2 linked regions of the Minwuia thermotolerans genome follow. The protein of the gene in region 1 binds, or shares a complex with, the protein of each later gene. Links are inferred from orthologs where the notes say so. Each region holds a gene or a part of one and is shown in the gene's direction. Other genes may lie near its edges.

Evidence for each region.
Region 2: the proteins of CWC60_RS02275 (region 1) and CWC60_RS16015 are in contact, whole or in part, in a cryo-EM structure (PDB 8GIZ), measured with the Escherichia coli proteins. The link is inferred for Minwuia thermotolerans from one-to-one orthologs.

The regions. Positions count from the first base shown.
Region 1 is NZ_PIGG01000012.1:3,273-6,971, forward strand. What follows is about bases 700-3,699. They hold CWC60_RS02275 (DNA polymerase III subunit delta'), read left to right. Parts: upstream 700-1,638; coding sequence 1,639-2,760; downstream 2,761-3,699. Other genes in these bases: CWC60_RS02265 (D-alanyl-D-alanine carboxypeptidase family protein), read left to right, coding at 700-1,004; tmk (dTMP kinase), read left to right, coding at 1,004-1,642; metG (methionine--tRNA ligase), read left to right, coding at 2,785-3,699. Outside these bases: more of CWC60_RS02265, read left to right, coding at 1-699. UniProt on the Escherichia coli protein: Part of the beta sliding clamp loading complex, which hydrolyzes ATP to load the beta clamp onto primed DNA to form the DNA replication pre-initiation complex.
Region 2 is NZ_PIGG01000051.1:19,750-24,087, reverse strand. The notes cover bases 1,455-4,338. They hold CWC60_RS16015 (DNA polymerase III subunit gamma/tau), read left to right. Parts: upstream 1,455-1,988; coding sequence 1,989-3,689; downstream 3,690-4,338. Other genes in these bases: recR (recombination mediator RecR), read left to right, coding at 4,039-4,338; CWC60_RS16010 (YbaB/EbfC family nucleoid-associated protein), read left to right, coding at 3,686-4,009; proC (pyrroline-5-carboxylate reductase), read left to right, coding at 1,455-1,819. Outside these bases: CWC60_RS16035 (PaaI family thioesterase), read right to left, coding at 1-104; CWC60_RS16030 (MBL fold metallo-hydrolase), read left to right, coding at 224-868; more of proC, read left to right, coding at 1,007-1,454. UniProt on the Escherichia coli protein: Part of the beta sliding clamp loading complex, which hydrolyzes ATP to load the beta clamp onto primed DNA to form the DNA replication pre-initiation complex.

The DNA.
Region 1 (3,699 bases):
TCCGGAAGAACCCCGACGAGCCGATCCCGACCGCCTCGATGAGCAAGATCATGACCGTCTACATGCTGCTGGAGCAGCTCAAGGCGGGCACGCTCACCGAGGACGACACGTTCGTGGTCTCCGAGAAGGCCTGGAAGAAGGGCGGCTCCAAGATGTTCGTCGAGGTCGGCAAGCAGGTCCGGGTGGGCGACCTGCTGCGCGGCATCATCGTCCAGTCCGGCAACGATGCGAGCATCGTCGTCGCCGAAGGCCTGGCCGGCAGCGAGGAGGCCTTCGCCGAGCGCATGAACGAGAAGGCCCAGGAACTGGGCCTGGACAACACGACCCTGCGCAACGCCACGGGCTGGCCGGACCCCGAACACCGCATGAGCGTGCGCGACCTGGCGCGTCTGGCCAGCCTGACGATCAGCAACTTCCCGGATTACTATGGCCTCTACGCCGAGAAGAAATTCACCTACCACGACATTGAACAGAGCAACCGCAATCCGGTGCTCTACAGCTTCGATGGCGCCGACGGCCTGAAGACCGGCCATACGGAGGAGGCCGGCTATGGCCTGGTGGCCGCGGCCGAGCGCGACGGCCAGCGCCTGATCTTCGTTCTCGCCGGCATGGAGAGCGCCCGGGAGCGGGCCACCGAGTCGGTCCGCTTCATGCAGTGGGCCTTCCGCACGTTCCGTAATTTCAAGCTGTTCGCCGATGGGGAGGAAGTCGAGACGGCCGAGGTCTGGCTGGGCGAGAAGGTGCGCGTGCCGCTGGTCACGGCCGAACCCCTGGCGCTGACGCTCTCGCCGGACATGCGCGAACAGATGCGGGTCGAAGTCGTCTATGACGGTCCCATCCCGGCACCGGTCAAGGCCGGGGAGCCACTGGCCGAGCTGGTAGTGACAATCCCCGGCGTCGAGACCGTCCGCCAGCCTCTGCTGGCCGGATCGGACGTTGCCCGGCTCGGCCCCATGGGCCGCATCGCCGCCGCGGTCGGCCACATGATCTGGAGCGCCGAGTGATCCGGAAACCGGCGGGCCGGGGACTCTTCATCACCTTCGAAGGCGGCGAGGGCGCCGGCAAATCCACCCAGGCCGCACGTTGCGCCGGCTATCTGGCCGAACGCGGCCATGAGGTGGTGGCCACGCGCGAACCCGGCGGCACGCCGACCGCGGAACGGCTGCGGGAGATCCTTCTGGATGGGGCGGTCGCCCTTGACCCGCTCGAGCAGGTCCTGGTGCTGTACGCCGCACGCCACAACCATGTCACCGGCGTCATCCGGCCAGCCATCGAACGCGGCGCCATCGTGGTCTGCGACCGCTTCTCGGATTCCACCCGCGCCTATCAGGGCGCCGCCGGCGGCGTCGATGCTGCCGCCATCGACGCTGTGGAGAGGCTGGCGCTCGGGGGCTTCGGCCCCGATCTCACCCTCGTCCTCGATGCGCCGGTCGAAACCGGCTTCGCCCGGGTGCGCGACCGCGGCGGCGCCGCCGACCGTTTCGAGGGTCAGGAGAATGCCTTCCACCGCCGGCTGCGTCAGGGATTTCTCGACATTGCCGCCGCCGATCCGGAACGCTGCCGCGTGATCGACGCGACCGGCGGCCCGGATGCGGTCTGGCAGTCGGTGCGCGCGGCACTCGACGCGGTGCTGGAGGCATGAGCGACGAACTCGAACGCCCGGCGCCCGACGAGGTCGACGCCGACCTTCATCCGGCGCTGACACCCTTCCTGATGGGGCACCAGTCGGCCGAGCGCGCCATGGCCGCTGCCATGGCCGGCGGCGGGCAACTCCACCACGCCTGGCTGCTGGCCGGGCCGGCGGGCATCGGCAAGGCGACCCTTGCCTATCGTTTCGCGCGCCGGCTGCTTGCCGGGAACGGGGACGGGGGCCTGTTCGGCGATGACGACAGGGGCCTGTACACGGATCCGGAAGATCCGGTCTTCTCCGCCGTCGCCTCGGGCGGCCACCCCAATCTCGTGCGCCTGCGCCGAACCTGGGATTTCGAGAAGAAGCGATGGTTCACCGGCATCCGCATCGACGAGGTGCGTCAGCTCACGCGTTTCCTGGCTCAGAGCGCCGCACGCGCCGGCCGGCGGGTGGTGATCATCGACGCCGCCGACGACATGACCCGCAGCGCCGAGAACGCCTTGCTGAAGCCGCTGGAAGAGCCGCCGGCCAACACCGTGTTCCTGCTGGTGGCGCACCGGCCCGGCGCGCTGCTGCCGACCATCCGTTCCCGCTGCCGCCGTCTCGACCTGCGCGCACCCGATAGCCGGGAAGCGCTGGAAGTCCTGCGCCGCCTGCGCCCGGACATCGACGAATCCGAGCGTGAAATGCTGTTGGCGCTGGCCGACCGGTCTCCCGGCCGGGCGCTGCGCCTCGCGGAAGCGGGCGGTGCGGAGATCTACCGCCAGCTCCTCGAGGTGCTGGCCGGTGCACCGGCGATCGAGAAGGGCGCGGCGCTGCGCCTCGCGGCGCTGACCGACAAGGGCGCAGAGGCGGAGCGGCGCTTCGCCATTCTGGGCGATCTGATGGACGGTGTGCTGCGGCGCATCGTACTTGCCGGCGGCGGCGCGGCGGAGATCGCCCACCCATCGGAACAGGAGGCGGAGCTGGCCCGCCGCGCAAGGGGCGGCAGTCTTGAACATTGGTTCGAGTTGTGTGAAAACCTGCGCCACCTTCGGGAGCGCACGGAAGCGGTCAACCTGAACCGCAAGACGGTGACCCTGACCCTGTTTTCCGCGTTCGAGGACGCCGCACGACGCGCCGGTCTCTGAGACCGGCGCAGACCCAGGACCGCCATGCAGGATGCTGCCGCCGTGAAGCCGAGCTACTACATCACGACGCCGATCTACTACGTCAACGACCGGCCGCATATCGGACACGCCTACACGACGCTGGCCTGCGATGTGATCGCGCGCTTCAAGCGCCTGGACGGCCATGAGGTCCATTTCCTGACCGGCACCGACGAGCACGGACAGAAGGTCGAGAAATCGGCTCAGGCCGCCGGCCTCGATCCGCAGGCCTTCTGCGACCGCGTCTCGCAGAACTTCCGCGACATGATGGGCGCGCTCGACATCACCAATGACGACTTCATCCGCACCACCGAGGAGCGGCACGTCACGAGCGTGCAGGATCTGTGGCGCAAGCTGCAGGAGGCCGGGGACATCTATCTGGGTTCCTATGCCGGCTGGTACGCGGTGCGCGACGAAGCCTTCTATGGCGAGGACGAACTGACGAAGACGCCGGACGGCCGGATGATCGCGCCCTCGGGCGCCGAGGTGGAATGGGTCGAGGAGCCGAGCTACTTCTTCCGGCTTTCGGCCTGGGCGGACCGCCTGCTCGCGTTCTACGAGGCCAACCCCGACTTCATCCTGCCGGCGCAGCGCCGCAACGAGGTCGTCAGCTTCGTCCGCTCCGGGCTGCGGGATCTTTCGATCTCGCGCACCACGTTCGACTGGGGTGTGCCGGTGCCCGGCGATCCGGAGCACGTCATGTATGTCTGGCTGGACGCGCTGACCAACTACATGACCGCCGTCGGCTACCCGGAGACGGATTCCGGGCTCTATCCGCGCTTCTGGCCGGCCGACCTGCACATGGTGGGCAAGGACATCCTGCGCTTTCACGCGGTCTACTGGCCGGCGTTCCTGATGTCGGCGGGCCTGAAGCCGCCGAAACGGGTCTTCGCCCACGGCTGGTGGACCATCGAGGGCCAG
Region 2 (4,338 bases), on another replicon or contig:
CTGAACTCCGTCTCCAGCACGTAGCGGCCGTTCGCCTTCTCCACCACACGGATCGGCATGTGGTCGGAGAAGATCGGCGTGGCCCTGATCTCGTTGCGAATCATGCGCTCCCTCCCCTGGAACCGGCGTCAGATGCCCCAGGGCATGGCGGGCGTCAATCGCCGCCTCTTCACGCGCGCGGCGGGGGCCGCTACATCTGCATGACAGCCAAGGGGAGAAGTCCATGAAAGTCGCCATCGTGCCCGTCACGCCCTTCCGCCAGAACGCCTGCGTCATCTGGGATCCGGAGACCATGGCGGGCGCCCTGACGGACCCCGGCGGCGACGCCGAGCGCCTGCTGGAGGTGGCGAAGGAGAACGGCGTCAGGCTGGAGAAGATCCTGGTCACCCACGGACATCTCGACCATGCCGGTGCGGTGGCGGAACTGGCCGAGAAGCTGGAGCTGCCGATCGAGGGGCCGCAGAAGGAGGAGACCTTCTGGATCGACCGTCTCGACGAGAAGGCGCAGCGTTTCGGCTTCGGCCATGCCCGCTCCTTCACGCCGGACCGCTGGCTGGAAGACGGCGACGAGGTCACCGTCGGCACCATGACGCTGCAGGTCCGCCATTGCCCGGGCCACACGCCGGGCCACGTGATCTTCTTCCACGAGCCCTCGAAGATCGCCATCGTCGGCGACGTGCTGTTCCGCGGCTCGGTCGGGCGCACAGATTTCCCGCGCGGCAACCATCAGCAGCTCATCACCTCGATCCGGGAGAAGCTATGGCCGCTGGGCGACGATGTCACCTTCGTGCCCGGTCATGGCGACACGTCGACCTTCGGCAACGAGCGCATGACGAACCCCTATTGCGCCGACTTCGTGCAGGTCTGAGACGGGAACACCGGCCTTTGCATCGACGGCGCCCTCGGACTTGATCCGAGGGCCCAGTCCTGCGTTGATGGATACATGGGTCCTCGGGTCAGGCCCGAGGACGCCGAATGATTCTGCGGGGATTTCGGGGAGACGATGATGGCCAACGGACTGCTTCTCGTCGGTTGCGGCAAGATGGGCGGCGCCATGCTGGACGGCTGGCTGGCGCGCGGTACCGATCCGCGGACGGTGGTGATCGTGGAGCCGGCCGAGGCCGCGCAGACGGCGTTGAAGGCGAAGGGTGTCACCGTCGTGTCCGCCGCGGACGACGTCCCGGACGGATTCGCCCCCGACTGCGTGATCCTGGCGGTGAAGCCGCAGATGATGGCCGACGTCGCGCCGGCCTATGCCCGTTTCAGGTCGCCGGAGACGCAGTTCCTCTCCATCGCCGCGGGCACCACCATCGGCTTCTTCGAAGGCGCACTGGGCGGCGACGCGGCGATCGTGCGCACCATGCCCAACACGCCGGCGGCGGTGGGCAAGGGGATGATGGTCGCCTGCCCGAATCCGAACGTCACCAAGGCGATGAAGGTCCGCGCCGGCGAACTGCTGGCGGCGGTGGGCGAAGTCGCATGGGTCGAGGACGAGAGCCAGATGGACGCGGTGACGGCGGTTTCCGGTTCCGGTCCGGCCTATGTCTTCCACATGATCGAATGTCTGGCCGCGGCGGGCGAGGCGGCGGGCCTGCCGGCGGCGCTGTCGGCAAAGCTGGCGCTGCAGACGGTCTACGGCGCCGGTTGCCTGGCGCGGGATGCGGACGAGGGCCCGGCGCAGCTTCGCGTCAATGTCACCAGCCCCGGCGGCACGACCGAGGCGGCGCTGAAGGTGCTGATGGCCGAAGGCGGCCTGAAGCCGTTGATGGAAAAGGCGGTTCTGGCCGCCCGCGACAGGGGACGCGAACTGGGCGGCTGACTCCCCTTGAAATGGGGGGGACTTCCTTGCGATATACGGCCCGGGAGGTTGCCTGCGGACGGACCGCTCGCCAACCCGGTCAGATCCGGAAGGAAGCAGCCGTAACGAATCCGGTCCGGGTCGCCGGGCAATCTCCCGCCCGATCACTCCATGGAGCCGTGCAGGGACGATGACAGAGGCCGGTCCAGCGCCCTATCAGGTTCTCGCACGCAAGTACCGCCCCCAGAGCTTCGACGAACTGATCGGCCAGGACGCGCTGGTCCGCACCCTCTCGAATGCCATCGAGCACAAGCGTCTGCACCACGGCTACATGCTCACCGGCGTGCGCGGCGTGGGCAAGACGACGACCGCGCGGATCATTGCCAAGGCGCTCAACTGCGGCTCGGCCGACGGCCCGACCATGACGCCCTGCGGGACCTGCAAGGACTGCCGCGATATCGCCGAAGGGCGGCACATCGACGTCCAGGAACTGGATGCCGCCTCCCGCACCAAGGTCGAACAGATGCGGGAACTGCTCGACGGCGTGCCCTATCTGCCCGTCCAGGGCCGCTTCAAGGTCTACATCGTGGACGAGGTCCACATGCTGTCGAACAACTCCTTCAATGCGCTGCTGAAGACGCTGGAGGAGCCGCCGGCGCACGTCGTCTTCATCTTCGCCACCACCGAGATCCGCAAGGTGCCGGTGACGGTGCTGTCGCGCTGCCAGCGCTTCGATCTGAAACGGGTGCCGGCGGACGGCCTGATCCGGCACCTGAAATCGATCGCCGACAGCGAGGGCGCGGCCGTTGACGAAGGCGCGCTGCAATTACTGGCGCGCGCCGCCGAAGGGTCGGTCCGCGACGCGCTTTCCCTGCTGGATCAGGCCATCGCCCATGGCGGCGGGCAGGCCGGCGAGGCGCTGGTCCGCGACATGCTGGGACTCGCCGACCGCCGCCGCGTGCTGGAGCTCTACGAGGCGGCGATGAAGGGGGAGGGCGCCGAAGCGCTGACCCTGCTGCGGGAACTCTACGACGCCGGCGCGGACCCGCAGATGATCCTGCAGGATCTGCTGGAAGTGACCCACTGGCTGTCGGCGGAGAAGCTGGCGCCGGGCCACGAACCGCCCGAGGCGCGCGCCGCCGAGGAGCGGGAGAAGGGTCAGGCCATGGCGGCGGCGCTGTCGATGCCGGTGCTGTCCCGCGCATGGTCGATGCTGCTGAAGGCCCTGGCCGAAGCGCGCAACGCGCCATCGCCGATCGCCGCAGCCGAGATGTCGGTGATCCGCCTGGCCTACGCGTCCGACCTGCCCGATCCGGCGGACCTGATGCGCCGTCTGCAGCAGGGCGACGGCGCCCCGGCACAGGGTCAGCCCCCGCAGCCGCAGCCGCCCCGCAGCGGCAATAGCGGCGGCGGGTCCAGGCCGCAGGCGCAGGCGGTCTCCCGCCCCTCTCCGCAGGCGGCGCCGGAACCGGACGGGCCGCCGCTGCCGCAGGACTTCCAGGCGTTGCTGCAGTTCGTCGACGACGCCAAGGAGATCGGCCTGCTGGGCCATCTGGAGAACCATGTCCGGCTGGTGAGCTATCAGCCCGGCCGTCTGGAAATCGCGCTGACCGACGGTGCGCCGGCTGATTTCAGCCAGCGGCTGGTCAACTGGCTGAATCAGCGGACCGGGGCGCGCTGGGGTGTTATCATTTCCAATGCCGGGGGCGAGCCGACCGTTGCCGAGCAGCGCCGGGACGCGGCGGCGCAGCGCCAGGCTTCCGACGAGGACGATCCGCTGGTCCGCGAGGTGAAGAAGTATTTTCCGAAGGCGTTCGTGATCGGCCGGGCGGAGCTTGACGCCGAGCCGGTCCCCCCCGCTCCGGATGACGAGGAGAACGAAGACGGATGAAGAATCTCGGCAACCTGATGAAACAGGCCAAGGCCATGCAGGAGAAGATGGAATCCCTGCAGGCCGAACTGGAGACACTGGAGGTCACCGGGGAGGCCGGAGCCGGCATGGTCAAGGTCACCATGACCGCCAAGGGCGCGGTGCAGAAGGTGAAGATCGATCCCTCCCTGCTCGACCCCGAAGACCCCGAGATGGTCGAGGATCTGGTCGTGGCGGCGCTGAACGACGCCAAGCGCCGCGCCGACGGGGCGGCCAAGGAGAAGATGAGCGAAGTCACCGGCGGGCTGGACCTGCCGCCCGGCATGAAGCTGCCGTTCTGAAGACGCCGGATCTGGAGCGTCACTGAACCATGGCCGCCGCCGATGTCGAACGCCTGATCAGGCTGCTGGCCAAGCTGCCCGGACTCGGTCCGCGTTCGGCGCGGCGCGCGGCGCTCCATATGATCCAGCGCAAGGAAACGGTGATGCTGCCGTTGGCCGAGGCGCTGGCCCAGACCGCCGAATCGGTCGGCGTCTGCGCGACCTGCGGCAATGTCGACACCGTGAACCCCTGCGAGATCTGCGCCGACCCGCGGCGCGACCCGGCGATCATCTGCGTCGTCGAACAGGTCGGCGACCTCTGGGCGCTGGAACGCGCTTCCGCCTTCCGC